Regions from separate parts of the Psychrosphaera sp. 1_MG-2023 genome, predicted to be linked through region 2. Evidence: predicted binding sites of a transcription regulator. Region 2 holds the regulator's gene; the other holds the start of a gene.
What was found. Region 2 encodes FNR, which switches genes on or off when oxygen is low (the NO sensors DNR and NnrR bind a similar motif). Its sites were predicted from a motif close to TTGATCTAGATCAA; they were not measured.
Positions count from the first base shown of each region.

Region 1: a site for FNR is predicted at 11,377-11,390, ahead of Q4575_RS12175 (GbsR/MarR family transcriptional regulator). Genes of this name have one in related genera too.

Region 1 is NZ_JAUORW010000011.1:149,199-165,643, forward strand. Features, by position in the region: gene Q4575_RS12115 (AI-2E family transporter) at 1-989, opposite strand, end outside; gene Q4575_RS12120 (hypothetical protein) at 1,318-1,992, shown strand; gene Q4575_RS12125 (M48 family metalloprotease) at 2,021-3,487, shown strand; gene arsC (arsenate reductase (glutaredoxin)) at 3,484-3,831, shown strand; gene Q4575_RS12135 (hypothetical protein) at 3,834-4,403, shown strand; gene Q4575_RS12140 (DUF2069 domain-containing protein) at 4,413-4,877, shown strand; gene Q4575_RS12145 (hypothetical protein) at 4,962-5,357, opposite strand; gene Q4575_RS12150 (NADP-dependent isocitrate dehydrogenase) at 5,520-7,742, opposite strand; gene Q4575_RS12155 (pseudouridine synthase) at 8,085-8,687, shown strand; gene Q4575_RS12160 (hypothetical protein) at 8,901-9,044, opposite strand; gene Q4575_RS12165 (alpha/beta hydrolase-fold protein) at 9,137-10,303, shown strand; gene Q4575_RS12170 (alpha/beta hydrolase) at 10,333-11,220, opposite strand; gene Q4575_RS12175 (GbsR/MarR family transcriptional regulator) at 11,459-12,013, shown strand; gene Q4575_RS12180 (cytochrome ubiquinol oxidase subunit I) at 12,051-13,424, shown strand; gene cydB (cytochrome d ubiquinol oxidase subunit II) at 13,417-14,415, shown strand; gene mnmA (tRNA 2-thiouridine(34) synthase MnmA) at 14,601-15,716, shown strand; gene hflD (high frequency lysogenization protein HflD) at 15,717-16,355, shown strand; gene purB (adenylosuccinate lyase) at 16,376-16,445, shown strand, end outside.
Region 2 is NZ_JAUORW010000001.1:319,057-335,501, reverse strand. Features, by position in the region: gene Q4575_RS01305 (WYL domain-containing protein) at 1-459, shown strand, start outside; gene Q4575_RS01300 (hypothetical protein) at 718-996, opposite strand; gene ccoN (cytochrome-c oxidase, cbb3-type subunit I) at 1,357-2,784, shown strand; gene ccoO (cytochrome-c oxidase, cbb3-type subunit II) at 2,797-3,441, shown strand; gene Q4575_RS01285 (CcoQ/FixQ family Cbb3-type cytochrome c oxidase assembly chaperone) at 3,447-3,614, shown strand; gene ccoP (cytochrome-c oxidase, cbb3-type subunit III) at 3,623-4,591, shown strand; gene Q4575_RS01275 (FixH family protein) at 4,761-5,234, shown strand; gene Q4575_RS01270 (heavy metal translocating P-type ATPase) at 5,251-7,680, shown strand; gene ccoS (cbb3-type cytochrome oxidase assembly protein CcoS) at 7,685-7,855, shown strand; gene Q4575_RS01260 (sulfite exporter TauE/SafE family protein) at 7,848-8,522, shown strand; gene fnr (fumarate/nitrate reduction transcriptional regulator Fnr) at 8,515-9,243, shown strand; gene uspE (universal stress protein UspE) at 9,322-10,257, shown strand; gene ttcA (tRNA 2-thiocytidine(32) synthetase TtcA) at 10,344-11,252, shown strand; gene glnS (glutamine--tRNA ligase) at 11,350-13,020, opposite strand; gene Q4575_RS01235 (DUF2884 family protein) at 13,335-14,120, shown strand; gene Q4575_RS01230 (hypothetical protein) at 14,182-14,805, opposite strand; gene Q4575_RS01225 (LysE family translocator) at 14,957-15,616, opposite strand; gene Q4575_RS01220 (FAD-binding and (Fe-S)-binding domain-containing protein) at 15,616-16,445, opposite strand, start outside.

The DNA.
Region 1 (16,445 bases), on a different contig from region 2:
GCGAAAAACACGCCCCAAAACCCCCATAATCCGCCAAAGAACAGCACGGCTATAATGATATAAACGGGATTCAAATCTACAGCTTCTGAAAATAATAATGGTACTAATAGATTCCCATCTAATGTTTGAATAATACCGTAGGCAATCATGACGTAATAAAAGTCAGGTGTTAAACCAAACTGAAATAGCGCAACGCCGACAACTGGTATGGTTACTACAGCTGCACCAATATATGGTATGAGTACCGAGAGTCCCACCAACAAACCGAGAACCGCTGCGTACCTTAATTCCATAATCGCAAAAGCAATAAAAGTACTTCCACCGACAATAAACAATTCAATCATCTTACCTCGGATGTAATTGATTATTTGTTGATTCATTTCACTGGTGACTTGGGTAATAAGTGTCCGTTCCGCTGGGATCAAACTATCTATGCCTGCAATTAGCGATGTTTTGTCTTTAAGCATAAAAAACACCATTAATGGCACCAGAATTAAATAAATTAGAATCGCGACTATGTCATTTAAACTCGACATCGCTGTGGTCAGTGACGATTCGAGAAAACTAATAAACTTTCCGTCAACATTGGCCATGACATTATTTACTAAGTCTTTATCAAGGTTTGGGTATTGCGCTGGAAGTGAATGAATATAGCCTTTTACTTCAGACATCATCTCCGGCAATTCTTTTATTAACCCGATGCTTTGTTTCCAAATAACTGGGATTGCCATAAAAAACATCGTAGCCATAAATCCGACAAATCCGGCAATGACAATTGTCGTACTGATATTACGATTAACCCCTAACATACTGACTTTTTTAACCGGCCACTCAAGTAAAAACGCAAAAACGGCGGCGACAAGTACCGGTGTTAACAATTTGCCAAACCATGCAAATAGAAATCCGATTAAGGCGACGGCTATTGCTAATGTAACGGCATTTGGATCGGAAAAATTCTTTCTATACCACTGCTTGAAAACTTGAAACACGATATTTCCTTTTCTATTTAACATTGTTTATAAATTCACTTTAACTAAGGTGCTATTATCTTCCGAATGCAAGACAAATGTAATGTTTTGTTTTTCAAGGTAACGAATAAAATTATACAGAGTAGTCTTGTCATCTAACAAATATTCTTTTGTTTTATCGCGTAATAAACTTTGTTTTGCTTTAACAAAACCCAAGGGGCAATTTAAACCTCGGCCGTCAAATCTTAAACACATCAAAAATCCATAAAAAATAATTTCAATTCAGACTTCAATAATTTATCACAATCATTGATACTTGAGTGAATAATCCATAAAAAAACGGAATGCAATGGGCCTTTATCCACATAAATACGGTTTAGCAGATGATTGCACTATCAAAGAAGTTAATGCGTTTAAAAAACAAAGTAATTGGGGAGAAATGCCCGCTTTTTTTAGCCTAGTCTCAAATTCCATTGCTGAAGTTGAAGGATATATGTCATACGGCTTCGATAATGCCTATAAAACAATAATTGACCGTAAAAACTGGAATTACGATAAACTCGGTCGATTACCTAACGTGAACCCACATTCGTTAGAATTGCATGCGCCATTAACTAAACCTAAATTATGTATATTGCATGTATTTTCTGAAATTGGTTATGAACTTTTAGCGTTTCCATACGTCAATGGTAAGGTCGTTGACGAATATATTAGTGGTGATCCAAATATGGACTTTCACGTATGGAATCCTACAACTATGAAATATTTAGTTCGGATAAATCAATTGCACAAATTCATCGCCTTTACGATTAAAAATGGTGACGATGCGGATATGGCGTTAATAATTCATGCGCATATTGTCGTTACCCGTATAATTGAAAAGTTACATCGCGATTTTGAAATTGTTGGCGAAAAAGGCACAGACATTAAAGCCGCATTTGCCAGCCAAAACATCAACCCTAACTTGCCTCCTGAAGAAGCAATTATTGCAGCACAAATGGAAAATGAATCATCATCAAAATAACCAGCAAACCAAAGAGCGCAATTAATTTATGAGTTCTCTAAAATCCTGTTTTTACGGTATTATTTTCACCTTCGGTTTGGTTTTTACCGCCCAGTCATTTGCCACAAGCAATGAACTTCCGGATCTTGGACAATCAGCGCTTACCGTACTTAGTATTGAAAAAGAAATACGTTTGGGAGAACTCATCTACAATGAGTTACGGGGCCAGTCTGGAGTCATTAGCGATCCACTAATTAGTGAGTATATAAATTCACTTGGGAATCGACTTGTTGCACACTCACAGGACGTCAAATTTCCCTTTACTTTTTTTACAATTAACAGTTCAGATATAAATGCATTTGCATTTTATGGTGGCCATATAGGCGTACATTCGGGGCTTATTACTGCAGCCGATTCTGAAAGTGAGCTAGCCTCCGTTTTGGCGCACGAAATTGCTCACGTGACACAACGTCATTTAGCTCGTCGGCAACAAGCCGCTGCGGCTCAATCACCTCTAACATTAGCTGGTATACTCGGCTCGTTACTAATGGCAATGGTCAGCCCAGAAGCCATGATTGCTTCTATGATGGCGACCACAGCAGGTAGTCAACAATCCATGATTAATTACACGCGAGGTAATGAACAAGAAGCGGATAACATTGGAATGAATGTACTAGCCACTGCCGGTTACGACCCCTATGCTGCAAGTGATTTTTTTGCAAAACTTCAGGATAAAGTTCGCTTCAAAACCGCACTGCCTGCGTTTTTAGTGACCCATCCACTACCCGACTCTCGCGTTACCGATGCTCGCCTTCGAGCCCATCAATATGAGAAGAAGTTTTATCCCGATTCACTTGAATTTTTAATGGTAAAACATAGATTATTGGCACGTTTTAGTGGCAACAATCCCGATCTTATTGCCATACTCGAAGATAAAGTTAAAAAATCCCAAGGAAACCGCTTATTTGCAGCGAGTTATGGCTTGGCGTTAGCTTATTTAGACAACAAACAATACGCCGAAGCAGAAAAGTTACTAAATAAATTAGAGCAACAAGCTCCTGGAAACCTATATTTATTGGATAGTTTCTCAGACTTACATAATGCCAAGGGGACCTCTGAAGAATATATACCGGCACTGGCTGAGGCTTTTAAATTTCGCCCTAACAATTCGGTAGTCACACTAAATTATGCAAGTGTCCTTATCGAAAGTAAAAAGTATGATGAGGCTATTCAATTACTCGAATATTATTTGTTAGCCAAGCCAAATGACTTTCTTGCAACACAAATATTAAGAACGGCGTACAAAAAAATTAATAATATGGCAAAATACCACGCCACAAGCGCAGAATATTTTGCATTAATGTCAAATTATACGGCAGCGATACAAGCTACTGACCGAGCACTCACTTTTTTACCTGAGGTGAACCGCTCTGAAATTAGTCGACTAGAGGCATTAAAACGAAGTTATCGTGAGCGCTCTAAATACATAATGGAAATTAAAGGAAAAAAACGATGAGTTTGGTCATTTATCATAACCCTCGATGCTCAAAGAGCCGACAAACACTTGAACTTGTTCAACAAAAGTCAAACGACATCGAAGTCATCGAATACCTAAAAACACCACCTAGTGCCGAAGAGTTAACGGCAATCATTGCTATGTTGGGTATTTCAGCTCGAACGCTAATCCGCACAAAAGAAACTGAATATAAGACGTCAGGGCTTGAAGACAAATCACTCACTGACCAACAAGTTATTGAACTTATGGTAAACAATCCAAAAGTCATCGAACGACCTATCGTTGTTGCCAACGGCAAAGCAGCAATAGGCAGACCTCCTGAAAACGTTTTGGATATTTTATAATAGTGACAACCCCCTACCTGCTCGTCTTATATTATTCCAGACACGGTTCTGTATTGAATATGGCAAAAGCAATTGCCAAGGGTTCTGAATCTATGGGATTAGAAGCTCGAATACGTACTGTAAATGACAGTAATGAACAGCCATCTGTTTTTCCCGATGTGACATTAGATGACTTAAAACATTGCTCTGCGTTAGCCTTAGGCAGCCCCTGTCGATTTGGTCAGATGGCTGTGCCATTACAAGCATTTCTTCAGCAAACGTCAACACAATGGCTCTCTGGTGATTTAATCGATAAACCAGCAAGCGTGTTTACGAGTAGCTCTAGTATGCACGGCGGTAACGAGTCAACTCTATTATCAATGTCTTTACCTTTATTGCATCATGGTATGTTATTGCTCGGAGTTCCGTATTCTGAGCCCGCATTACATAACACTGACGCAGGGGGCAGTCCATATGGTCCAAGTCATGTTTCAGGGCTAAAATCTGATACCACATTAACAGCAGACGAAAAGGCCATTTGTTTTACATTAGGAAAACGATTAGCCACCACAGCATTAAAACTCAACTCATAAGAATCTGATATGCAAAAATTTGACAATAGTGAACACGCGTTCAAAACAGCGCCTATGGCGAGTTTTGTGCGAAAACTAAAATTAATGGGAGTTACGGGATACCTAGGCTTAGTCGCCTATTACCCTATGTTATTTTTTGTGCTCGACCCGAACGCCAACAATTTGGCCTATATCACCCTCGTTTTATTTTGGTTACCTATGTTAACGGCTATTCCAGGTTTACTTAAAGGCAACCCATATACCTATGCCTGGAGCAACTTTGTCATCATGTGGTGTTATATCCATGGTTTGACGGCAATATGGACATTTGAAGGGCCAAAGATTTTTATAGCGATTGAATTATTGCTTTTGACTCTCGGATTTATAGGTAATACATATTTTGCACGTTACCGAGGTAGAGAACTTGGAATGGCATTGCCTAAAATCAAAGAGCTTAAAGAAGCTGAAAAACAGGCTTTTGAAAAGAAAATATAATGATTTGATATTTAAACATTTAAATATCAATAAAAAAATGCGCTATACCTTGAGGTTTAGCGCATTTTTTATAAAACAGTATTCTTAGTTTAATGCAGATAAAAGATTTGAATCTAATCCATTTTCAACGATACCAATAACCGCTTTACAATGTTCAACTGAAAACTCACCTTCCGCAATTTGTGCATTAAGCTTTGCACGACTGCGCTCAATTGTATTTGAAATAGCGTCTTTGTCGCTTTTATCAATCTTCAAGCTACTAATTTTTTTATCCAGTTTTTCATAATGAGGATATAATTTGCTTTCTGATTGGTACGCAGCTGCGCGAACTGACGGGTGGTAATCTTCACAACCATTTAAGTTAACTAAAAAGAAGTTTAAGTAACTTGAAACTGAAATCAATTTCAAACTTTGACTATCAGCAGCTTGTGCGCCAAACGCTAAACTCGCAGCCAAAAGACAAGCAGTCAATTTTTTCATAATTATTCTCTACGCTATTATTATTATATCTATGCACAGACTTTAATCACAAACGTATTGTAATTCAATGAACATTCGATATATTTTCGTAAATAATTGAAAAAAAAAGCCGGAACCTAAGTTCCAGCTTTTCTAAATCGAATATTTTGTTAATTCAAAGAACTAAGCAATTAAATCCATTGCAGAATTAAACGTCGCACTAGGACGCATTGCCGCAAAGCCTTTTTCATCAGACGGCTTATAATAACCACCGATGTCCATGCTTGAACCTTGTACTTTATTCAACTCATCAACAATTTTAGCTTCATTATCAGTCAAGAATTTTGCCACTGCACTAAACTTACTTTGCAACTCTGCATCAGCTGTTTGTGCTGCAAGTTCTTGAGCCCAGTATGTCGCTAGATAAAAATGTGAACCACGGTTATCAAGCTCATTCACTTTACGTGAAGGCGACTTGTTATTATCTAAAAACGTCGCAGTTGCTTTATCTAATGTATCCGCTAAAACTTGCGCTTTAGGATTATCATTAGTATTTGCTAAATGCTCATACGATGCAGCCAGTGCTAAAAACTCACCAAGAGAATCCCAACGTAAGTGGTTTTCTTTTTCGAACTGCTGAACGTGTTTTGGTGCAGAACCACCAGCGCCTGTTTCAAACAAACCACCGCCATTCATTAGTGGAACAATTGAAAGCATTTTAGCAGACGTACCTAATTCTAAGATTGGGAATAAATCGGTTAGGTAGTCACGCAAAACGTTACCAGTTACAGAAATAGTATCTTCACCTTTCTTCACACGGTCTAATGTAAAACGAGTCGCGTCTTCTGGAGATAAAATACGTAAATCTAAGCCGTCAGTATCGTGATCTTTTAAGTACAAATTAACTTTATTAATGATTTGCGCGTCATGTGCACGAGCTTCGTTTAACCAAAATACGGCTGGCATTCCAGATAAACGAGAGCGGTTAACCGCTAATTTTACCCAGTCTTGGATAGGTGCGTCTTTAACTTGACACATGCGGTAAATATCACCCGCTTCAACATTGTGTTCAAATACAAGATTACCGTCTTGGTCAGTTACTTTAACTGTACCCGTTGAACCAACTTCAAACGTTTTATCGTGAGAACCGTATTCTTCAGCTTTTTGAGCCATAAGACCAACGTTAGGAACAGTACCCATAGTTGATGGATCAAAAGCACCATTTTCAATACAGAATGAAATCGTTTCTTGGTAAACACCCGCATAACAACGGTCAGGAATTACCGCTTTCATGTCTTGTAATTTACCTTCTGCATTCCACATTTGACCTGAAGAACGAATTGCAGCAGGCATAGAAGCGTCAATGATAACGTCTGAAGGTACGTGTAAGTTAGTGATACCTTTATCTGAATCAACCATTGCGATTGCTGGGTTATTTTCATAAACCGCAGCAATGTCCGCTTTGATTTGAGCTTGAGTTGCCTCGTCCAATGACGCAAGTTTTGCTTCAACATCACCAAAACCGTTATTTACGTCAACGCCTAATTTTGCAAATGTTTCACCGTGTTTCGCAAAAACGTCTTTATAAAATGCTTTAACGATATGACCAAAAATAATTGGATCAGACACTTTCATCATTGTCGCTTTTAGATGAGCGGAGAACAAAACACCAGACGCTTTAGCATCTGCAATTTCTGCAGTTAAAAATTCTTGCAGTTTTTTAACACTTAAAAACGTGCCGTCGACAATCTCTTTCGCTAATACAGGAATAGACTCTTTTAAAACAGTGACGGAACCGTCTGTTGCGACAAGCTCGACTTTCAATGAACCGTCATTAGCAATTGTTGCTGATTTTTCATTTTCGAAAAAATCGCCATCTTTCATATGTGCAACATGTGATTTTGAATCTTTCGACCAAGCCCCCATCGAGTGTGGGTTTTTCTTAGCATATTGCTTAACAGCGCCTGGTGCTCTGCGGTCCGAGTTACCTTCACGTAAAACAGGATTTACCGCTGAACCTAATACTTTAGAATAGCGAGCACGGACATCTTGCTCTTGCTCTGTTTTTGGCTCTTCTGGAAATTCAGGTAATTTATAACCTTTCGCTTGAAGTTCTTTAATTACCGCTTTCAACTGAGGAATAGATGCTGAAATATTTGGCAATTTGATAATGTTTGCTTCAGGCGTTTTTGCAACTTGACCTAAATAGGCAAGTTCGTCTTCAATTCGTTGGTCTTCTGGCAAATATTCTGCAAAATTAGCGATGATACGGCCCGCAAGTGAAATGTCGCGAGTTTCTACGTCTATACCAGCAGTCGCACTAAATGCTTCTACAACTGGTAAGAAAGAATAAGTCGCCAAAGCCGGCGCTTCATCTGTTTTTGTATAGATGATTTTAGATGTCATTGATTTTCCCTACATTTTTTGCAGTCGAGTGTCGGTCGCAAAATTTCGGACGACTAATCCGTTTTGTTGTGTTTAAACTACAAAACAACTGAGACCGACAAGTTTAACAGTATGAAAATCGTTCAATATTTGTTCAATACTCAACGAAATCAATTTTAGTCTGAAATTTGGGTGTGAATACTATAAAATACTGGCCATTAATGAAAGAGTTTTATCAGATTAGGTGTTATGTATTTTTCTAATAAGTCCGACACAAGAAATATAAAGAAACCTGCCAAGGGTGTTATCCGTAAAGCATCTTCGGGAAATAAAAGTAAAAAACCAAACCAATTTGGTGCAACTATGGCTCGGCGGAAAACAACCAAACCTAGTAATGCATCAACCAAGGTTGAGCCGACAACAACTAAAATAATATTGTTTAACAAACCTTTTAATGTGCTGACCCAATTTACCGATGCTGATGGCCGTGAAACCCTAAAAAATTATATCGATATACCCGCGGTATATCCGGCGGGAAGATTAGATAGAGACAGTGAAGGCTTGCTTGTTTTAACCAATAACGGAAAATTGCAAAATAAAATCTCCAGTCCTAAATTTAAAACAACCAAATGCTATTGGGTACAGGTCGAAAACATTCCAAATGATGAAAAATTACAACAATTGCGTGATGGCGTAGAGCTTAAAGATGGCTTAACTAAACCCGCCGAAATTAGGATAATTGCGCAACCTGAACTAGTAGGGCCAAGAAATCCACCAATCAGAGAGCGGCAATCAATACCAACATGTTGGTTAGAAATCACCATTAGTGAAGGTAGAAATCGTCAAGTCAGGCGAATGACCGCTCATATTGGACACCCTACGCTAAGGTTAATTCGATATCGTGTTGGAAACTGGACGTTGGACGGTATTGAAACAGGTACATTCAATGTTATTGAACAAAAGTAATACCGTTTTCGGTTTGGTATTCCACTTTATTTTATGCGGTTTTAAAAATATGTTGTAAATACGATCAACGGCTCCAAAAAAGAGAACGTACAAAAATATTGAGACTAGAAATATTGAGGCTAAATAAAACTGATTAAAAGCATGATTAGCAACGACATTTAGAATGTCCATGCCCAAGGCACTCTCATCCAAATAATATGATGCCTCCGCTCTTCAAATATCGTTAACTAAATCAGGTACAGCACCAACACAAGTCCCACCTTCGTAAAAAAATTTAGGTTGGTAATTGCGGCAATGCGCTGTAAATTCGGCAACAACAGCAAGATTGTTGGGTAAAAGTGCAATTACAAAAGCCAATCAGTGGCCAATTTGTCATTCTTACTGTATTGATAACGTGTTGGATACGTTCCAATGCAAATCATTTTTTCAGAACTAAACACGGAATTAATATGCGATTTTTTAAGGCTACTTGTTTATTCATTTTGAGCTTAACTAACATTTTTGCGGTTCATGCGAATGAAGAATCGGTACATTATGAAGTTTTCTTTTCGAAACAATTAAACGAAGAGCGCAGAATACTAGTTAAGTTACCCAAAGACTATTTTTCAAATACTGAAAAAACATACCCAGTTATTTATCTGCCGGGGTCAAAAGATGACTTGTCATTGTTGACAGGTTTGCTAAGCAGGCTTGTCGAACAAAAAGCGGCGCCTGAAGTCATAATTGCCGTCATTGAAAACACAGACAGGACTAGAGACTTAACACCAACGGTAAACCAAGATCCTAGAGGCCCTGTCGGACAAGGGGGTGGTGGCGACAAATACCTCAATTTTGTTGAAATGGAATTGATCCCGCGCATGGATAAAACTTACCGAACACATGATTATCGAATTTTCTCTGGTTCGTCTATTGGTGGGCTTTTGGTCATACACGCTTTGCACAGCAGACCTCACCTATTCCAAGCGCATTTAGCGTTTAGCCCAGCGGTTTGGTGGGGCGCGAGAACAACCGTACAAGAGGCTAAAAAATTCATATCCAAAACAAAACACTTTGATAACTATTTATATATGAACATCGGCGAAGAAGGTGGGGAAATGCGCGAAGTTTACGATGACTTTCATTCATTTTTGCAAAATAACAAACCCTCTGATTTAAAATTGGTTACCGATGTTTTTCCAAATGTGGCACATGCTTTAACCACCCCAGCAGGGTTATTTAATGCTTATCACAGCTTGTTTTTACCTATGCAGATGCCAATGAGCGCATATATCGGAAATCCAACTTCTATTGACCTATATTACAAGCGCCTATCGTCACAGTGGGGCATCGTCACGATACCACCAGAGGCAAATGTCAGGCAAATTGGCTATAACCTCATTAACCAGCAAAAATTTGAATCCGCTATTGAAGTATTTAAACACAATATTAAACTTCACCCTGATTCCGCAGATGCACAATACGGGTTAGCCTATGGTTATGAAATGAATGGCAACCTACAAGCAGCCCTGAAACAAGCCAATATCGCTTTAGAGGTGGTTGATAAAGAACATCCATATTTCAGTTTTTTTGTAAATGCGCAAGCAAGACTCAGCTCAGAAGTTGCTAAACCTAAATAGATAACACAATAAAAGTACAGTAAACTTAACTACCTTGGTTGAATTTGTTCTACAAATGCGTGTTTTTTGAAAAACGCCATAGAAGCTTTAAACACAGCTTTTGCTTGTTTGGGACGAGAATGACTTAAGCTATGTTCACCCCCCTCGACTTCGATGTATTCAAATTCATGACCGCTGTTTTTTAATTCAAGTGCAAAATCTCGTGTCATTTGTACAGGTACAACATTGTCTGCCGTACCATGGACGAGGAAAAAAGGTGGGTCTAGTTTATCTAGATACGTTATTGGTGAAATGGCTGCGAGTGCAACCTGTTTATCTATTTGTTCGCTGTTGGCAAAGCGCTCAACTAATACAAAATCTTGGTACTCCTTGCGCCTAAAGTCGGCAAGACTTCCTGAATACGCAATAACAGCTCGTACCGACGCATCATAGTTTGGGTAAATGCCATGATCATCAAATCCTTCTGCATTCCCTGTTACCCCAACCATAGTTGCTAAATAGCCACCCGCTGATATTCCGCTGACAATGATCCGGTTTGGATCTAGGTTGAACGCTTCTGAATGTGCCTTTAAAAAACGAATTGCAGACTTTACATCTTCAATAGCCGCAGGAAAACGATACTCAGGTGCAAGTCGATACATTACGCTTGCTGCAACAACGCCACGTTTTGCCATCTTTTCTAGGTGTTTGTTAAATTTACTTTTATCCCCCTTGATTAACCCGCCGCCATGAATAAACACCATTACTGGAGATAGCGTCTTATTTTGCCGCGCTGGCAAAGCAATATTTATACGCAGTATTAGGCCATCGACCTTGCCGATGGGGATATCCGTTGTAAGGCCCGCAGACAAATTTTCAAGTGGAAGACTAAATGAACTTGAACTTATAAAAATCAATGAAATCATGAATAAACGCATGGGACTCCTACAAATTTAACGGGTTTAAATTTTTAGCTGAAAACAGAACACCTGCGAGTCAATCTACCTTAAGGGTGATTTAAGTTAAAACCTAGTTAAAAGAGAGATTAGCACTTAATACCGCACGATTTTATCTTTACAAAGTTAAATATTTTGTTGATTTAGATCAATAAACAATTTAAAGTTTCAGAAATTACTGAACACTCAAAAACTACAAAACAAAAATAGGCACATTGACATGAGAATGACATCTAAAATCGAAGCATTTGTAATGCATTGTGGTGAAATGGGCAGTCGTTGGGGCTTTAATCGTACTATTGGTCAAATGGTCGGGTTGCTTGTCATAAACGAATCACCACTCACAGCAAATGACATTTCCGAAACCCTGAACATTTCTCGAGGCAATGTCTCTATGGGGATAAAAGAGTTGCAGTCGTGGCGATTAATTAAAACCCATCATATTCCCGGTGATCGAAAAGACTATTATGCTCCGGACGGATCTATTTGGGACCTTGCTACTCGCGTATTTGAAGAGAGACGAAAACGTGAAATGGACCCGACATTATCGTTACTAAGAACCGTAATGTTAGAAGAACCAGCCAACCAGCAAGAACAATTCGCACAGGAAAAGATGTTTGAAATCCACGAATTGCTGGAAACCGTGACTGTTTGGGCAAACGAACTTCAAACAATGAAACCGGATAATCTAAAAACGTTAATGAAACTCGGAGCCGGAGTCGGCAAAGTTTTAGATATGAAAGACAAAATTCTTAATAACAAAGTCGCAAAATAACTAAACAAGTCAATTCTTCTACCTAGGAGTATACGCCATGATTGATGTCGAGATTTTGTCGCGCATTCAATTTGCAATAAACATTAGTTTTCATATTTTATTTCCAACGATCACTATTGCGATGTGTTGGTTTTTAGTGTTTTTTAAAATACGATTTGATCAAACCGGCGATCCAGTCTGGATGAGAGCTTACCGATTTTGGGTCAAAATATTTGCCTTAACGTTTGCATTAGGTGTGGTTAGTGGCATTACCATGTCGTTTCAGTTTGGAACCAATTGGCCCGGATTTATGGAGCGGGTTGGTAATGTTGCCGGACCTTTATTAGGTTATGAAGTATTAACGGCATTTTTCCTCGAAGCGACGTTTTTAGGCATTATGTTATTTGGCATAAAGCGGGTGTCTGCTCGTGTACATACGCTCGCCACCTGTATTGTTGCCTTTGGCACCACAATGTCAGCATTTTGGATCTTGTCGCTTAATTCTTGGATGCAGACTCCTCAAGGACACAAAATTGTCGATGGTATTGTCTATCCAGTTAATTGGATGGAAATCATCTTTAACCCTTCATTTCCATTTCGATTTTTTCATGTGTTATTGGCTTCCGCTATCACAGCGTCATTTTTAATTGCAGGGATCAGCGCCTATAGGATCAAACGCGGTGATACCAAAAGAGCGCCGTTACTCACGTTTAAAATAGCGGTTATTGCAGCGATGTTACTAACACCCATTCAAGCATTTGTTGGGGATTTACATGGCTTAAATACGTTGGAGAATCAGCCACAAAAAGTAGCTGCAATGGAAGGCGTTTGGGAAACGACAGAAGGGGCTCCTCTTTTGTTGTTTGCTATACCTGACGAAAAAAACAGAACAAATAAATTTGAAATAGGGATCCCAAACTTAGCCAGTCTTATCTTAACCCACGATAAAAATGGCGAAATAAAGGGTCTTAACGAATTTGGAGAAAACCACCCTCCTGTTTTACCTGTATTTTTCAGTTTTCGTGTCATGGTTGGCATGGGTCTACTCATGATATTGGTTTCTTGGTTAGCCGGAAGTTATATCCTTCGCAAAAAAGCAGTCCCCAACTGGTTAACAACGACCTTTGTATGTATGAGTTTTAGCGGTTGGATAGCGACACTTGCTGGCTGGTATGTGACTGAAATAGGCCGTCAACCTTATATCGTTTCAGGCATTCTAAAAGTAAGTGAAGCTGTGACTGACTTGCCTACTGCACATGTTACAACAAGTTTGACTTTATATATTTTAACTTATGTGGGACTACTCGCGGCTTATCTACATACCATTTTTGTTATGGCTCGACGTGCGGTCGAAATAGAAGAAATAGACATAAGTGAGACTATTGTTTTAAAACAGCCGGCGTCAAATACATTGGAGAATCAGCATGTTTGATCAACATACCCTTGCCATAATTTACGTATGCTTAATGGGCCTCTCCGTAATCTTGTATGCAATTTTGGATGGTTACGACTTAGGAGTTGGCATGTTATTACCGTTAGATAACCAGTCAGAATCTGACATTATGGTCGCGAGTATTGGCCCATTTTGGGATGCTAACGAAACCTGGTTAGTTTTAGCGATTGGCTTACTATTAATCGCCTTTCCACAGGCACATAGCTTGATATTAAAGGAATTGTATATACCCGCTTCTGTTATGTTAATTGGGCTCATACTCAGAGGCGTGGCATTCGATTTTAGAGCTAAGGCTTCGTTTGGCCACAAACCTTCATGGGACAAAGCGTTCAAATTTGGTTCTTTTATCGCCGCGCTGTCACAGGGATTTATGTTAGGACTATTTGTTACGGGTTTCGACAAAAGTTTAGTCGGATACAGTTTTGCTATATTAAGTGCTTTAGGGGTTTGTGCGGCCTATTGCTTTATCGGTGCTATGTGGCTAACCATGAAGGCTGAAGGCGAGCTACAAATACGATCCATTAAAAACGGCAAAAAGATGCTTATCGTAACCTTTATCGGTGTAATTGCAGTATCGTTAACCAACTTAGCTTTAAATCCACAAATCTATTTAAAGTGGTTTACTTGGCCAAACTCAATATTTTTGGTCCCTATCCCGGTAATTTGTACCATTTTATTTGTTTTAACTTATATGTATCTGAAACACCTACAAAAATTTAAAGACCAGTTCCCAGGTCTGCCGTTTATCATGACAGCGCTCATATTTGTATTTAGCTTTGCGGGTTTAGGTTACAGTTTTTTCCCGTATATCGTACCTCAACACCTCACTATATGGGAAACAGTGGCGGCGCCAGAATCTTTGAACTTCTTATTATATGGTGCAATCGTTGTTGTACCAACGATATTAGCGTACACAGCTTATTCTTATCGAGTATTTTGGGGGAAAGTGCAAGAACTTAGGTATTATTAAGCTATAACGTAAATTCCCCTTAATATCAGGCTGGCTGAGTTCTCTCCAGCCTTTTATGATCGCTTTTCCACTAAATAAATATTGCTAATCAATAACAAAATTAACACCCCAAGCGATACATTTTTAATGTCAGCTGTGGTAAAATCCGCGCCAATTTTAAGCGTATAGGTTTTTTGTCCCAATTCATGTCTGAAAGTTTCTCTGAGAATTCGACTAAAAAAGTCATCGTAGGTATGTCTGGCGGCGTAGATTCGTCGGTTTCTGCGTATTTATTGCAAAAGCAAGGTTATCAAGTTGAAGGCCTTTTCATGAAAAATTGGGAAGAAGACGACGACTCAGAATATTGTTCTGCTGCTGAAGATCTTAAAGATGCGCAGGCAGTATGCGACAAACTTGGCATTGAACTGCATACCGTTAACTTTGCGTCAGAATACTGGGATAATGTTTTTGAGCATTTCTTAGAAGAATACAAGTCGGGTCGAACACCAAACCCTGACATTATGTGCAATAAAGAAATTAAGTTTAAAGCGTTTTTGCAATTTTCCGCAGAAATTTTATCTGCTGACTATATTGCAACTGGCCATTACGTCAGACGGACAGCGGATGACAACAATGCCCAAATGTTACGTGGACTTGATTCTAACAAAGATCAAAGTTACTTCTTATACGCCGTAAATCAGGCACAAATAGGACAAACCTTATTCCCTGTTGGCGAGCTAGAAAAACCAGAAGTTAGACGTATTGCTGAAGAACAAGGTTTAATAACAGCAGATAAGAAAGACTCGACTGGCATTTGTTTTATCGGTGAACGCAAGTTTAAAGACTTCTTACAACAATACTTACCAGCGCAACCAGGTGACATTGAAACACCTGAGGGCGAAGTCATCGGTCAACACGAAGGGTTAATGTATCATACGTTAGGTCAACGAAAAGGCCTGCTAATTGGCGGTTTGAAGGAATTTAAAGATCAACCTTGGTTTGTTGTCGATAAAGACGTCGAGAGAAACGTGCTTATCGTTGGTCAAGGTAAAAACCACCCTTTGCTGTTTTCTAATGGACTACACGCATCACAATTAAATTGGGTCGATAGCAAAGGTCCACAGGTCGAATCTAGGTTAACCGTTAAAACAAGATACCGCCAAGATGATATCGAATGTACCGTTTTCCCTGATTTGGAAAATGGCACGATTAAAGTGATATTTGATTCACCTCAACGAGCGGTAACGCCGGGGCAATCAGCAGTATTTTACGATGGTGAAGTGTGTTTAGGTGGCGGGATCATTGAGAGTTATATTCGATAAATGATGGAACAATCGCAGCGCGCCCAAACAATCGCATTATCGGCCGTTTGCCTGTCGGCTCAGTTAATTCAACTATTGGCCAAAGGCAAACCTTACGATAAAACTAACTTTAATGCGCTTTTAAGCGGCATTATGATCACCTCACCTAAGACTGTATTTGATGTATATCCGTCTATTGTTGAGCTAAGTGATGGTTGCGACCTGCTCGTCCATCAATTGTCAGGACAAACAACAACACGCGACGTAGAAGTTACGCGCTATGTTGCAGGTATAATGTCTTTGGCAAAAAAATTATTAAAATCAAATTCAGCACTAAATCAATTGACAACATCACTTGAAAACGTTGAACGCCGTTTAGAACATTTTGAATTAACCTCGCCTTCTGTTGTGCAAAACTTTGCAGACAGTTATCGCGAAATTATCAGTCCAATCGGGCAAAAAATTCAAATCATTGGCAATCCAGACATATTAAAACAACCGGACATTCAAAATAAAGTCCGAGCCTTGTTATTAGCAGGCGTACGCGCCGCTGTTTTATGGCGTCAACTAGGCGGCCAAAGAAGACACTTTTTATTGAATCGCAAACGCATATTGCAAGACGCACTATCGTTTAAAAATGAATTAACATCCATTAGTTAGGAATAGAGGAAAGCAACGTCATGCAACTATCTGCACTTACTGCAATCTCACCAGTTGACGGCCGTTACGGCAATAAAACTGAAGAATTAC
Region 2 (16,445 bases):
TCTCATTGTCTTAATATCGATCACCGAACAATTAAATCACCAACAAGCGAAATGCAGCTCATCGCCCCCCATTCTATTATTTTCATCAATCAACAATGGCATGTCAGAGCATATTGTTTTCGGGAATTATCGTTTCGTAATTTTGAATTACGTCATATACATGGAACACCCACTTATAATAGTGAGCAAAATATTAATACAGTAGAAATGGATGATGACTGGAACACACTTGTTAACATCAACGTAATTCCAGATCCGAGATTATCAGCGGTACAAAAGTTGGTAGTTGAAAACGAATTCGATATGGAATTTGGTAGTTTGTTAATAAATACCCGAGTTTGCTTTATTCCCTACTTATTTAAGCAACTCAATATTGATGTCAATATCACTCACCCTGATCCAACGGAACAGAAAATAGTGATAGAGAATTTAAATGCAATTAAACGATGGGTTTTTTAAACAGTCTTACCCAAACCACAATTATTGTAGGAAAGACTAAAAATGCGAAAAATTTGGACCTAATCTAACTTCTGAACTTGTCAATAATGGCAAGTTATCATTTTATAAGTTGTGTTTACTTGGACCAATGTAAACGAAAATATTTGTTATTGCCTTCTATAAATTAATCCAGTTAAGTGAATGAAAGTAGTGTTAAAATGGTATCGCGTAACCATGTTGGTGTTGACTAACATCGACACTAAGTTATTGTAATATAAATTATTGTATGGCTCTTTGATTCCAGTAACTTTTTAGGTCCGTTATCTCTTGTGTGCCATCTTGATACGTCAAAATTACATTCCACGACATCATTGGTTCTGCGCACATGCCAAAAAAAACCTCTGCTTGAGTTTCAGTTTTAGTTAATTTATTTAGCCTAACAGGAAGTCGCCCCATGTTCATATTTGTCGCAACAAGATAAACGGATTCTAAGGGTTTATTTGAACGTATCGTAAAGGGAATGAGTTGCTCTACAAATAAATGTTCCGTTTTAAACATCAGTGTGCTGTTTTTTGTGTTTCGTACAAGGCAACTATTGTGTTCCTCACAACTGATATTTTGAGACTCGTTAGGTGTTTTGGGATCGGGTGCGCACGCACCTAAGATATAACTGAAACTTATAAAAGTTAGTGTTTGAAATATAACAGATTGTTTTTTGAGCATTTGCACCAATTCTTTATTGATCTACAACAATAATATGTGTTTAGTCGCTGTTATTTTACCTCCAAAGCCATTATCATTCACCCTCCCAAAAGAACTTAAGTTTATCTTTTTAGGATTAATCTCCAATATTTGGATTTTGGGTCTAGAATAATAACCTTAAACAACTATTTTCACCCCCAAGTGGAATTTTAAAATATGACAACAACAAACATTGCTCACCCAGAGTACAATTACAAGGTTGTTAAGCAATTTGCTTTAACAACTGTTTTGTGGGGTATTGTAGGAATGACGGTTGGTGTATTGATTGCAGCGCAATTGATATGGCCCGCATTAAACTTCGATACACCATGGTTAACTTTCTCTCGACTTCGTCCTCTGCATACCAATGCGGTAATTTTCGCGTTTGGTACGAGCGCTCTATTTGCTACATCTTATTATGTTGTGCAGCGTACTTGTAAAGTTCGCATTATTAGCGACAAAGTCGCGGCATTTACATTCTGGGGTTGGCAGGCCGTTATTATTTCAGCTGTGATCACATTGCCGCTTGGAATTACAACGTCTAAAGAATATGCAGAGTTAGAATGGCCAATCGACATACTGATTACGTGTGTATGGTTAGCTTATGCTTATGTATTTTTAGGCACGTTGGCGATTCGTAAAACAAGCCATATATATGTAGCGAACTGGTTTTATGCCGGTTTCATTATCACCGTTGCGGTTTTACATTTAGTAAATAGCGCTGCAATACCTGTACATTTGTTTAAATCATATTCAATGTACTCAGGTGCAGTTGATGCAATGGTACAGTGGTGGTATGGACACAATGCGGTTGGTTTCTTACTAACAGCTGGTTTCCTTGGCATGATGTATTATTTTGTACCAAAACAAGCAGAGCGTCCGGTTTATTCGTATCGTTTGTCAGTTGTTCACTTTTGGGCGTTAATTTCGCTTTATATTTGGGCTGGTCCGCACCACTTACATTACACAGCACTTCCAGATTGGACTCAATCTTTAGGTATGGTGATGTCAGTTATACTCTTTATCCCATCATGGGGCGGTATGATCAACGGTATCATGACCTTGTCAGGTGCTTGGCATAAATTGAAAACCGACCCGGTTTTACGTTTCTTAATCGTTTCTCTTTCGTTCTACGGTATGTCGACGTTTGAAGGTCCAATGATGGCGATTAAGTCGGTAAATGCCCTTTCACACTACACTGACTGGACTATCGGTCACGTTCATTCTGGTGCGTTAGGTTGGGTTGCGATGATCTCTATCGGAGCGCTTTATCATTTAATTCCTCGTCTTTACGGTTTAACCCAAATGATTGACCTTAAATTGGTTAATGTACATTTCTGGTTACACACAGTCGGTGTAGTACTTTATATCGTTGCTATGTGGATATCGGGTGTTATGCAAGGTCTAATGTGGCGTGCGGTAAACTCAGACGGTACATTAACATACAGTTTTGTACAGAGTCTTGAGGCTTCTTACCCATTCTATTTTGTTAGATTCTTAGGCGGCCTGTTTGTTGTAGCCGGTATGCTTGTAATGGCTTATAACGTCATTAAAACAGTTCGCAGTTCATCTAAGCAACCTGTTGCTGAAGCACAAGCTGTATAAGGAGCAATTATAATGGCAAATCATCACGAGAAGATTGAAAAAAGCGTCACGTTAATGGCTATATTAACTGTTGTCGCGATTAGCTTTGGTGCGCTAGTTGAAATTACTCCACTAATGTTTCAAAAAGATACGACCGAACCCGTTGCTGGATTACGAGCTTTAACGCCATTGGAAATGGAAGGCCGTGACATATACATCCGTGAAGGGTGTAATAACTGTCACAGCCAAATGATCCGTCCATTCCGCGCTGAAGTAGAACGTTACGGTCACTATTCTGTTGCAGGTGAATCAGTTTGGGATCACCCTTTCCTTTGGGGTTCAAAACGAACTGGCCCTGACCTGGCCCGAGTAGGTCAACGTTATTCAGACGATTGGCACTATGCCCATTTAATGGATCCTCGTTCTGTTGTTCCACAGTCTAATATGCCTTCATTTAAATGGTTAGATGAAAACCTGTTGACTGGTGAACACATTGCAAAGAAATTTGAAGTCTTTAACAGATTAACTTCAGGCAAAACTCATAAAGATGCAGAGGGTAACTACATTCCTTTGTACTCTGCAGAAGACATTGCTGGTGCGAAAGCCGCCGTTGAAGGTAAAACTGAAATGCAGGCTCTAATCGCTTATTTGCAACAACTAGGTACTCATCTTAAGTAATGACTATGGATTACGGTACTTATAGAGGCATTTACACATTAATTTTATTAGTTTTATTTTTGCTTATCGTTTACTGGGCTTACGGTAAAAAACGTAAGAATAAATTTGACGACATCGCCAGTTCTATTCTTGAAGACGACGTTGAAGATAAGAAAAATAGTAAGGAGTCATAAAAATGGTCATGACTGAGTTTTGGCATTGGTGGGTAATAATACTCACTGTTACTTCATTAGTTCTTTGCTTTTGGATAATTACCATTAACTTAAAGAACTACACCCACGTAGGCGAAGGCGAGTCTATGGGGCACGAGTTTGACGGCATCGAAGAAATGAACAACCCTCTACCAAAGTGGTGGACGTATATGTTCTATTTCATTCTTGTTTGGTCAATTGGTTACCTCTTCTTATTTCCTGGTTTAGGAAACTATGAAGGTGCTTTAGGTTGGAAAAGCTCGAACCAAGGTATAGTGACTATGGCTGAGTCTAAAAAGCTGGCACAAATAGCAAAAGACGAAGGCTTACTTGTTCAATTAAACCAAGAAGAAGTTGTTGCAGAAGAACTTTACGGTCCTATCTTCAAAGCAATGGCAGATACGCCAATTTTGGAATTAGCATACAACGACGACGCGTTTAAAGTTGGTCAACGTTTGTACTTACAAAACTGTGCGCTTTGTCATGGTTCTGATGCCCGTGGTTCACGTGGTTTCCCTAACTTAACTGACAGTGATTGGTTGTATGGTGGAGCTCCTGAAACAATTAAAGCGACTTTGATGCATGGTCGAGTTGGTGCGATGCCAGCTTGGGAAGCGTCACTAGGTGAGCAAGGTGTTCAGGAAATGACTGAATACGTTCTAAAGCTTGCTGGTCGTAAAGTTAACGATAAGTTAGCAGAAGCAGGTAAAGCTAAGTTTGTCATGTGTGCGGCATGTCACGGTCAAGATGGTCGTGGTTCAGTTGCTCACGGTCTGTCGTTTGGTGCACCTAACCTTACGGATAACGTTTGGTTGTATGGCGGTTCACGTCGTGCAGTTGAAGAGTCTATTCGAAGTGGTCGTAATGGTGTTATGCCAGCATGGAAAGACATTTTAGGCGCGGATAAAGTACACGTTATCTCTGCTTATATATATAGGAAGTCCCACCCTAATCAGTAGGACTTCAGAAAAAGCCTCTTCGGAGGCTTTTTTTTACTATTAATTCAGAAGTACATTCCCCACATTAATGTCTTTCTAAATTAAACGTATTATTGCAATTCTAACTATGTTCTAACTAGATTTTAGTAAAACATCTGTTAGGTTCGTACTCCCCAATTAGGAAATTTTAATGAATTTAAAACAAGATATTTGGTATAAAAACCCGTACGTATGGTTGGTTATAACTTTACCGATGACGGCGGTAATCGGTGGTATTGCTACAGTGATCATTACAAGCATGAACCAACCAGATATGGTTGTAGATGACTACTACAAAAAAGGTAAGGCCATTAATTTAGAACTTAAATTATACAAACAAGCGGAAGCATTGGGCATTGAAATGTCGACGGTCATTACCGACCAAAAGATTACACTGGAAAATCCTTATAACCTTCCCGCGGTTAAAATTAAGCTAGTTCACTCTACGTTAAAATATCGCGACCTAGATTTCATTGCGACACCAAACGCTAAGGGACAACTTACTGCACCGGTTGAACATGATATTTCAGGTAAATGGCAAGTGTTCATCGAACCTATGGATGGCAGCTGGAAACTTCGAAAAGAAATCGCTCTTCCAAACAGCAATACAATACTAATTAAATAAAACTAATTGACTGGTAATGACAAAAAAAACTGCGTGTTTTCATTGTGGTGAATCGATTCCGGCAGGTGAAAGCCCCCTATTCGCCCAGCTTAATACCGAACAACAGCAAGTATGTTGTAATGGTTGTAAAGCGGTTAGTGAGCACATTTATCAAAGTGGTCTAAGTGTTTATTACCAGTACCGAACTGAACTTGGCAATAAGCCCGATACTTCTGATAGTAGTGATTTTGAAGTTTATAATCAGGCAGAATATATTGATTTAATTTGTGAGAACCTCCAAGAGTCCACAAAACGGATCACGTTAAGTGTCGACAATATTCACTGTGCCGCATGTGCTTGGTTAATTGAACATTCATTATCGCCACTTGATGGCATAATCAAAGTTAATGTAAACACGATTAGCGAACGAGCGACAATTGAATGGGACCAAAATATAATCCACCTTTCGCAACTCCTTTCAAAACTTAAATCTATTGGCTATGCTAGCACGCCATTTTCGGTAACCGATGCTGAAAAAAACATCAAACGTCAGGAAAAGCAATACATTAAACGATTAGGCGTTGCTGGGTTGTTCACCATGCAAGTCATGATGCTCGCTTTTGCTATGTATTTTGGCGCCTTTTCGACAATGGAGTCGCACCAAACAAGTTACTTTAAATGGATCAGTTTTGCGCTATGCATCCCAGTTGTATTCTATTCAGCGTTGCCGTTCTTAAGGGGGGCAATAACCGCGGTTAAATCTCGCCACTTATCTATGGATGTTTCCGTCGCGGTCGCTATTTACGGTGCTTTTTTTATTAGTTTTTATCAGCTATTAAAATATGGTTTTGATGGTAATCGTGGGGAGGTATATTTCGAAAGTATTTCGATGTTTACATTGTTGTTACTCATTGGAAAATACCTAGAGTTTAAAGCAAAAAGTCGAGCAATATTGTCCAATGCAAATCTAAATAAAACGCTCCCTATTTTTGCCAATCGATTTGAAAACGGTCAGATAACAACGGTATTAATTCAAAAATTAAATATTGGAGACACCATAGTAGTAAAACCGGGTGAACAGTTTGCCGTGGACGGTAAAATAGTTAATGGCGAAACAACAGTCAATGAATCTGTTTTAACTGGTGAATTTTCTCCAATATTTAAACATTTTGGTGATCCTGTGTTGGCCGGCAGTATTAACAACGATGGCAATATTAAAGTAGAAATTACGGCGTTAGGGTCTAATACAACATTAGCTAAGATTGGTCAGTTACAGGAAGAATTTACCAAACACCGTCCTAAATTAAGTCAATTTGCCGACAAAATTGCTCACTATTTTGTTATTGGACAACTAATAATTGCATTTATTACTTATTTGATTTGGTTGAATGTAAGTCCAGACGACGCTATATGGATAAGTTTATCGGTTTTAGTTGCTACCTGCCCCTGTGCGTTAAGTTTAGCAACACCAACGGCCTATACCTGTATTTTAAGTAAGTTAAATCGTAAGGGTATCTTAGTTAAAGATGCATTAGCATTTGAACAATTGACAGAAATAACCCATGTTGCTTTTGATAAAACAGGTACATTAACAACAGGTCGATTTGAAATAAACGCAAATGGTACAGAATTATCCTCAGAATTTACGACAGAATTAGCGGCTGCGGTTTACTTATTACAATGTCATTCTGAACACCCAATTGCTAAAGCGTTTACCACCGAAAACTTAGGTATTCTCAATCGTGATATTGGCACCATAAACTTAACGGACATTGTAAGTCATATTGGCCAAGGTATTTCGGCAACTTATAATGAAAAGACCTTAAAAATAGGGACTCCGGAGTTTATCGGGTCGACTTTACATTTGCCAAAAAACCGTACAGTGCAAAATGTATTGGTTAGTTATGACAATAGGTTATGCGCACAGTTTAGTGTTACGGATAACCTAAAACCAGATAGTGAAATAACAATAAGCAACCTAAAACAAAAAGGGTTAACTACCTTGTTAGTTACCGGTGACCCATCTGAATCTGGTAATGTGATCGGCAAAAAGCTTAACTTTGATCATATCTATACAGGGTGTGATCCTAAATCAAAAGCGGATAAGATTGTGTCATTGCAGTCAGAGGGCAATAATATTTTGATGATCGGGGATGGAATTAACGACGCACCCGTTTTTGGGGCGTCTAATGTATCCATTGCAATGTCTAGTGGTGCAGACATGACTAAACACTCTGCTGATATCATAGTACTTAACAATAAATTAACGGCTGTTGAAACGCTTTTAACAGCGGCATTAGAAACAAAACAGACAATCCGTAATAACCTGTATTGGTCTTTAATTTACAATATGATTATTTTACCAGTGGCCATGTTAGGATTGGTGCCACCTTATATTGCGGTGCTCGGTATGTCAGCAAGTTCAATATTAGTCGTATCGAATTCACTAAAACTATTACGGGATTAAAACGTTGCAAGTAATTTACTACCTAATACCGGTTGCTCTGATATTTTTAATCATCGGTGTAATTGCATTTTTTTGGGCAACAAAAAACGAGCAATTCGACGACATTGAAAAACATGGTTTGTCCATTCTAATGGATGAAGACGACAACACGACAAAACCTAAAGACAATGAATGAAGTCATAACTGCGTTAATAATGGGTCTAACCGGCTCAGTTCATTGTTTAACTATGTGTGGTTCATTATCTGTTGCTCTTGGATTTTCAATTCCAAAACAGAAAACTTTTTGGCTATATGCGTTATTTGTTAGCCTCGGTCGTGTATTTGGGTACGGTCTTATTGGGCTACTTGCTAACCTATTAACACAGTCGATCGTTGTCGCAAGTTCAGGTACGGTATTTTATCTATCAATGTTATCCGGTGTATTAATAGTCGGTATCGGATTGCATATAGCTAATATTAGTAATATCGTCACAAAGTTAGAAAAACTTGGTACGTTTATCGACATTTGGTTAGCGCCGCTAAAGAAAAAACTGATGCCAATTGACACGATTCCCAAATGTTTAGCCTATGGTTTATTGTGGGGCTTCTTACCCTGTGGTCTTGTTTATACAGCACTGAGCTTAGCAATTGTCAGTCCGAGCCCAATAACGGCTTTTTCAGTAATGACAATTTTTGGATTGGCTACTTTACCTACCGTCGTCGGTATGACGGTTTTTTCTAATCACCTCTCTCGTATTTTTAGCCATAGCTACACTAAAATCATATTGGGTTTAATAATTACTTTCGCTGGGCTATATCAAATTAGTAACGCTTTTTATAAACTAAACGCATTGAATGTTTAAAAGTCGTGATAACGCAATGCAAACTCCTTGTAATACTTTTTCGATAAGTTGTGCTAACTGCAATCTAAGCCAGTTATGCATACCGTTTTCATTAAACGATGATGAACTCAATACATTAGACAATGCTATTGATCGCAAAAAACCGTTCCATAAAGGTGATGTGTTATTTGAAGCAGGCGCAAAATTTACAAGTCTTTTTGCCGTCAGATCAGGAAGTTTCAAGTCGTACTTAATTGACAAGCAAGGTGTATCACAAGTTACTGCTTTTCATTTACCTGGGGATGTCATTGGCTTTGACGCCCTTGCAGAGCGGACGCATCAAACCTTTAGCACGGCATTAGAGACTTCTATGGTTTGTGAGATCCCATTTACATTAATGGATGATTTGTCGAACCAGATGCCCAAATTACGTCAACAAGTGAACCGCTTGATGAGTAACGAAATTAGCCATGATCAATCGATGTTTATGCAACTAAATAAACGTACAGCAGAAGAACGTGTCGCTCGATTTATTGTGGATATGGCTAATCGATTTAGCCAACGAAATCTATCCAAACGGTCATTCCGTTTGTCTATGACTCGCGCTGACATTGGCAATTATCTAGGTTTAACCGTCGAGACTGTATCTCGTATCTTTAGTAAGTTTCAAAAACAGATGCTGATAAAAGTGGATGGCAAATTAATTGAAATAATTGATTTTGACAATTTGAATCAACTTTAAAAAACCTCTTAAAATAATTAGAAGCTTTTGCATTATTGACTACAATTAAAGTAAGAAAATCATTAAGGTGAATTTCATATGAGTCAATTTAGCAAATTATTAGTTGTTATCGATCCAGCAGAAGATAACCAAAAAGCACTTTCCCGAGCTCTGCAGTTAGCGTCATGCGTTTCAAATTGTAATGTGACGCTCTTCCTCACAATTTATGATTTTTCCTATGAAATGACAACTATGTTGTCGCCAACAGAACGCGAATCAATGAGAAATGCGGTTATTCAAGATCGGAAAGATTGGTTAAACCAATTGGTTATCGAAGCACAGGGCACGAGCAGTCTAATTGATATCATCGTTGTCTGGCACAACCGCCCTTATGAAAGCATTATTAGAACCGTAATAGAGGGTGATTTTGACCTAGTAGTTAAAGCCACTCACGAACATGATATTTTAAAATCAGTGATCTTTACGCCAACTGATTGGCATCTACTACGTAAGTGCCCCTGTAGTGTATTGTTAGTCAAAGAACATCAATGGCCTGACCACGGTCAAATATTAGGTGCTATCAACGCAGGTACTGACGACATCGATCATATGAAGCTCAACGAATCTATTGTTGAACATGCCCATTATATGAGTGACTTGCTAAACGCTGAAGTCAATTTAGTTAATGCTTTCCCACCTACCCCCATGAATATTGCAGTAGAAATACCAGAATTTGATGTTATTGAATACCAAAATTCAATGCAGGAGCATCATAACGCGGCAGTCAAAAAATTTGCTAAGCAACATGGTGTACCAATGGAAAACGTCTATTGCGAAGAAGGTATGCCTGAAGATGTTATACCTAAGATAAGTGAACAAATAGACGCTGAGCTTGTTGTCATCGGTACAGTAGGTCGAAGTGGCTTAAGCGCCGCATTGATTGGCAATACAGCGGAACACGTTATCGATAATATCGATTGCGATTTATTAGCATTAAAACCACCCGGCTTTGTAAGTAGTGTTAAACCACTATAAGTAAGTTTGCGCTGTGTTGACCAATAATCAATTTATCTTTGCTGATACAAAATATATAATGCGCGCCTTAGTTTTTGAGGGTAATTATGGCGACTTCAGTTCAAGCAAAAGAAAAATACAACTTTAACAAACTGCAAAAACGTTTGCGTAGAGATGTCGGTAAGGCAATTGCAGATTTTAATATGATCGAACACGGCGATCGCGTTATGGTTTGTTTATCAGGTGGCAAGGATAGCTATGCTATGTTGGATATCTTGATGAGCCTGCAACGTTCTGCACCCATTCAATTTGAACTAATCGCAGTTAACTTAGATCAGAAGCAGCCTGGTTTTCCTGCCCAAGTTTTACCTAACTACTTAGAAGAACTTGGCATTGAATACAAAATTGTCACTGAAGACACTTATTCAATCGTGATGGATAAAATACCAGAAGGTAAAACAACCTGTTCTTTATGTTCTCGTCTAAGACGTGGGATTTTATATAGGACTGCAAAGGAGCTTGGTGCAACTAAAATTGCTTTGGGTCATCACCGAGACGATATTTTAGAAACTATGTTTTTGAACATGTTTCACGGTGGTAAATTAAAATCTATGCCGCCAAAGTTAAAAAGTGATAATAAAGAACATGTTGTCATTCGTCCGCTTGCGTACGCAAAAGAGAAAGACATTCAACGTTTTGCCGACGCTAAACAATTCCCTATCATTCCATGTAATCTTTGTGGCTCACAAGAAAACCTGCAGAGACAAAACATTAAAGAGATGTTAAACAGTTGGGACAAACAATTCCCGGGCCGCATTGAAAGTATGTTTAAAGCATTGCAAAATGTTGTTCCAAGTCACCTTGCTGACAATGAATTATATGATTTTAAAACCTTAAGTCAGGAAGTAGATGAAGGTGATATTGCGTTTGATGCACCTGAAATTCCTTCGTTTGTAATTGACGAAGATGTGATGGATGATGACAGCACAGTCACTCAATTTGTTGAATTAAGTTAGAGACAATAAAAAAGCCACTGTAAAGTGGCTTTTTTGATCTATTTGCAACCGTTATCGCATCGCTGAAGTTAAACCTTATCAGGCAATAAAGTAGTATTTATTTGGGCTCAATTTTAGCCCAAGAATCACGTAAACCGACAGTCTTGTTAAATACTAAATTTCCGGCTTCATTCTTAGTACCATCGTTACAGAAATAACCTAATCGTTCAAACTGGAATGCTTGCTGAGCTTGGCTTTCAAGTAAACTTGGTTCGATAAATCCGTTGCGGATAATTAATGAGTCTGGATTTAAGATCTCATCAATTGATTCTGCAGCCGCTGGATTTGGAACGGTAAATAGACGGTCATAATCTCGAATTTCGGCTGGAACACCTTCGCTCGCTGACACCCAATGGATCACGCCTTTAGCCTTGCGGCCATCCGCAGGCAACTTACCTAACGTAGTATCGTCATAAGTACAATAAATTGTCGTGATTTCGCCGTTTTCATCTTTATCACAGCGTTCTGCTTTGACGAAATAAGCATTACGTAAACGAACTTCCTTACCAATGACTAGACGTTTGTATTTTTTGTTGGCTTCCTCACGAAAATCTTCGCGTTCAATAAATACTTCACGAGTAAATGGCAATTTACGACTGCCCATGTCTTCGTTGTTGGGATGATTTGGTGCGTCTAACCATTCAACACTGTCAGTTGGGTAGTTTTCGATAACCACTTTTATCGGATCTAAAACAGCCATTGCGCGAGGTGCATTTTCATTTAGGTCATCTCGGATACAGGCTTCTAACATGCCCATTTCGACCGTGTTTTCCATCTTAGTCACACCAATACGTTGGCAAAACTCTTGAATAGCTGCTGCCGTATACCCTCTACGACGTAAACCCGCAATAGTTGGCATTCTAGGGTCATCCCAGCCACTCACGTAATTTTCTGTTACTAACGTATTTAGCTTACGTTTACTCATCATCGTGTATTCAAGGTTTAGTCTTGAAAACTCATATTGATGTGGGCGCGAATCTATAGTGATATTATCCAAAACCCAGTCGTAAAGACGACGATTATCTTGGAATTCTAGCGTACATAAAGAATGCGTAATGTTTTCAATCGCATCAGAAATACAGTGAGTAAAATCGTACATTGGGTAAATGCACCATTTGTCGCCAGTTTGGTGATGATTAGCATATCGAATACGATAAATAACAGGATCACGCATACACATGAAGCTGCTCGACATATCTATTTTAGCTCGTAAGCAGCACTCACCTTCTTTGTATTTCCCATCGCGCATATCATGAAAATGTTTGAGGTTTTCCTCAATGGATACGTCGCGATATGGGCTGTTTTTACCTGGTGATGTAAGCGTACCTCGCATTGAGCGAATTTCTTCTTGATTAGAAAACTCTACATACGCGAGGCCTTTGGAGATGAGTTCTTCTGCAAAACCAAAAAGCTGGTCAAAATAATTAGAAGAATAGCGGACTTCATCGTGCCACTGATAGCCTAACCAGTTAACGTCTTTTTTTATGGCATTTACGTAATCAATGTCTTCTTTTTCAGGATTTGTATCATCAAATCGTAAGTTACAAAAACCGTTATAGTCTTTTGCAATACCGAAATTAAGCACAATAGATTTTGCATGCCCGATGTGCAAATAACCGTTTGGTTCTGGCGGAAAACGGGTATGAGTTGTTTGATGTTTTCCTGCTTCTAAATCTGCATCAATTATATTTCTGATAAAGTTCGTCGGACGAGCTTGCATCTCTGCCATTGATAGTGCCTTTTTAACTAAATAATTGCCAAGAGTATACCACTGCTGGTATTAAGTATGCCAAGTGTAAATAGTTCATTAGCTGATATTTTAAGCACTTAACAAAATTAACCAGTTTTTGACAAAAATCACCAACTCATCTACGTTTTTTGTTTAATGTAAATCACTGAATATTTTTATCTTATTGTAATTAATGTGTTTTTTAGTTGGCATTAAGATTGCCTTTAAAGTCATTATTAAACTAAATATGTCGCGTTAATGTTATCGTTTGCGACAATCACTAAATTGCACCATTTTTTATTAAAGGAAACATTATGAAACTATTGGCCCTAACGACACTTGTCGCAGCAACTCTTTTTGTCTCACCCTATTCTCAAGCTGCCAATGTATCTATGGATAATCATTGTGATCTTGAATTAAACAATGCGCTAACAATTACGCCAAAGCATATTCTTATCAAAAATGAAGATGAAACTCTTATCGACATCTATGACGATAAAATGGTATTTGTCAGAGGCGATTTAATCGAATTAGACAGCAAACAGCAAAAACTTGTAACAGAATATGCAGCGTCGTTGCGTGCGGCCATTCCAGAGATTGGTGAAATTGCAATCGAAGCCGTTGATATAGCGTTTCAAGGTATACAAGCGGCGTTTGGCCAAATGCCTGAAAATTCTAAATTAAGCAGTAAATTTGATGAAATAAAGACAAAGATAAAAGATAAGTATGAAAGTGAAGACAGCCATTATTCGTTTTCTAATGGAGAATTTAATCATCAGATTGACGGCAGTGGTATAGACGAATCTGTGGAAGAGTTAATGGAAGATATGATCCCTAGCTTAATTGGTGGCCTTATCTCTAATATTGGTAACTCTATTGCAAATGGAGAATCGTCTTTTAGCGATTTAGATAATCTAGATGACCGTATTGAACAAGAAATAGAATCACGAGCGGATGAAATTGAAATAAAGGCCAACAAGTTTTGTGAAAAATTAAAACTGGTCGATAAAATGGAAGATGAATTAACGGCGTCAAATAGTAAATTTGCTAACTTTGATTTAATCAAAATTAATGAAAATGACGATTACGAAGACCGCTAAATAGCTTGTCCTACGATATAAATAAACGAGGAGCGTTACTCATCGTTTATGATCATTTAATTTACCCCGCATCAGCTAGAAGACTTGTTATTAACAAGTCTTCTATTTTTCGTAAGTTAACAACTTCAAAATCAATATAATGTAGCTTGTTTACGACAACTGACAATTGGTTATGCTCTAAGTAGCAATCTAACGACACACGTTTGTTAAAATCAATTTCAGGGAAGCTGTTAGATTTGCATATAAAGGTGAGGTTAGGTGTTTTTCGTTTCGTACAGGTCTTGTCAGTAGGTATGGTATCTACTGTTTGATTAAACATCGCAGTTACATTTACTAAGTTGGCTTTGTTATGAAGTTTTTTAAATACAAAATCGGTGAGTTCCGTTGTAACGAATATGACTGGTTTAATATGATGTTGGTAGCGGTTAACTAAATACAAACCATCTAATTCTGTCAATTGATCCAGTCGTGTTTTTACGTCCACATAGGCGTTAAGATCGTTAAATAATGCAATAGACAATAATTTTGTTAACGTTTCAAGTTGACTTAAAGATGTGCTTTGCGCTAACAGGAAATCTGTAAAAGAAGTTATGTTAGTTAACGGGACTGATAGATGCCCTGCGCTATGAGACTTTGCTTTTACCATATCGTAATGGTAATTGAGTAACACTGCTTGATTTGCCATGGGGTTGCCTAAAACCTTAGCCAATACATAAACAACGTAATAAATAAGTTTGTTGTCTCACTTCGTTGCAGTTTGGCGGGTAAGTTCACTACTGCATAAAAATCATACAATAGTGGTGCCAACATCTCAGCCAAATATCTATCTTATTAATTTAGAATAGATATTTTGTGATTATTTCACTGTAGGTAATTTTAACGGCTAATAAGATCAATACCCACCCCATTACTCTGTCAAAAATATAGGCATGTCCGTTAAAAAATTCACGAACTTTTGGTCGAGTTAATATTAGTGATAAAAAACAAAACCACGCGGTTGTTGCTAATGCGAGATAAACGCCATATAACCCTTTAATAATTAATGGTGTTTCAGCGCTGACGACAACGGTAAACAACGAGAGAAAAAATATGGTTGCTTTCGGATTAAGGCCGTTTGTTAGAAAACCTAAGTAAAACGCCCTTTTTCCACTAATTTCTACAACGTTATTGTCAATTACCTGTTCGTTAGTTTTAACATTTTTAGATGAACGAATAGCACCAAAACCCAAGTACAACAAAAAACCTGACGCAAAAAGAATTAGAAGATCATACAACCAAGGTGTTGAACTGATAATAAGCCCAATGCCCATTAATGCATACGCTACATGAATGAATATCGCAGTACCAACACCAAGACTGGTGATAATCGCTATCCGTTTACCATAGTTAATAGAATGTTTTAACACGATTGCAAAGTCTGGTCCTGGACTGGCAACTGCAAAAAAGTGGGCTGTTGCAATCGTTAAAAACTCTATTAAAAGACTAGAACTGTCCATTAACTTAACACTTTATCTAACATTTGAATTGGATGACTTAGTTCGACACCATCAAGACGTTTAACTTGGCTTCGACAAGAGAATCCTGTCGCCAAAATAAGTTCTGGCTTCTCCTGCGCAACTGCATGTTTCCAACTTAAGTTATAAATTGTTTTTGACGTTTCTTGATGTTGTTTTTCATGCCCAAATGTTCCTGCCATACCACAACACCCCGTGTTTCTGATATTAAGGTTGAGGCCAACTTTGTTAAAAATACTCACCCAATGTTTTTCAACGCCATTGATTATCGACTTTTCTGTACAATGCGCTAATAACGTGTAGGTGGCTTGACTTTGCAGGCTTGGTGTTACCTCAACTTCCACATCGACGTCCTTTAACCATTCGCTTAGTACCATGACATCAAATTTTACCGCGTCTTTACCGAGAGCTTTTACGTATTCATCACGATAGGCAAATACTAAAGAAGCATCTAGACCAATCATCGGTATGTTGTGCTGTGCAACTTTATTAAAAAACGTTGTGGCTTTAGCCGCGATACGTGCAAATTTAGAAACAAACCCTTTAACGTGGGCTGGTTTACCATTGGCATAAAAAGGTAAAACAATTGGCAAATATCCAAGTTTTGTTAGGACTGAAACAGTATCAACAACTAAGCTACTTTCATAAGCACTGGTAAATGGGTCTTGAACGATAAAAACAGCACGTTGTTTTTGTTGTTCGCTAAGCGCATTTACCCGTTCAGGTGAATACCAATTTTCATTGGCAATCGCTTTTCTTAAATTGTCGCCAAACTTAGGCGCATCAACATACCCAACAAGGTTACGCGTTA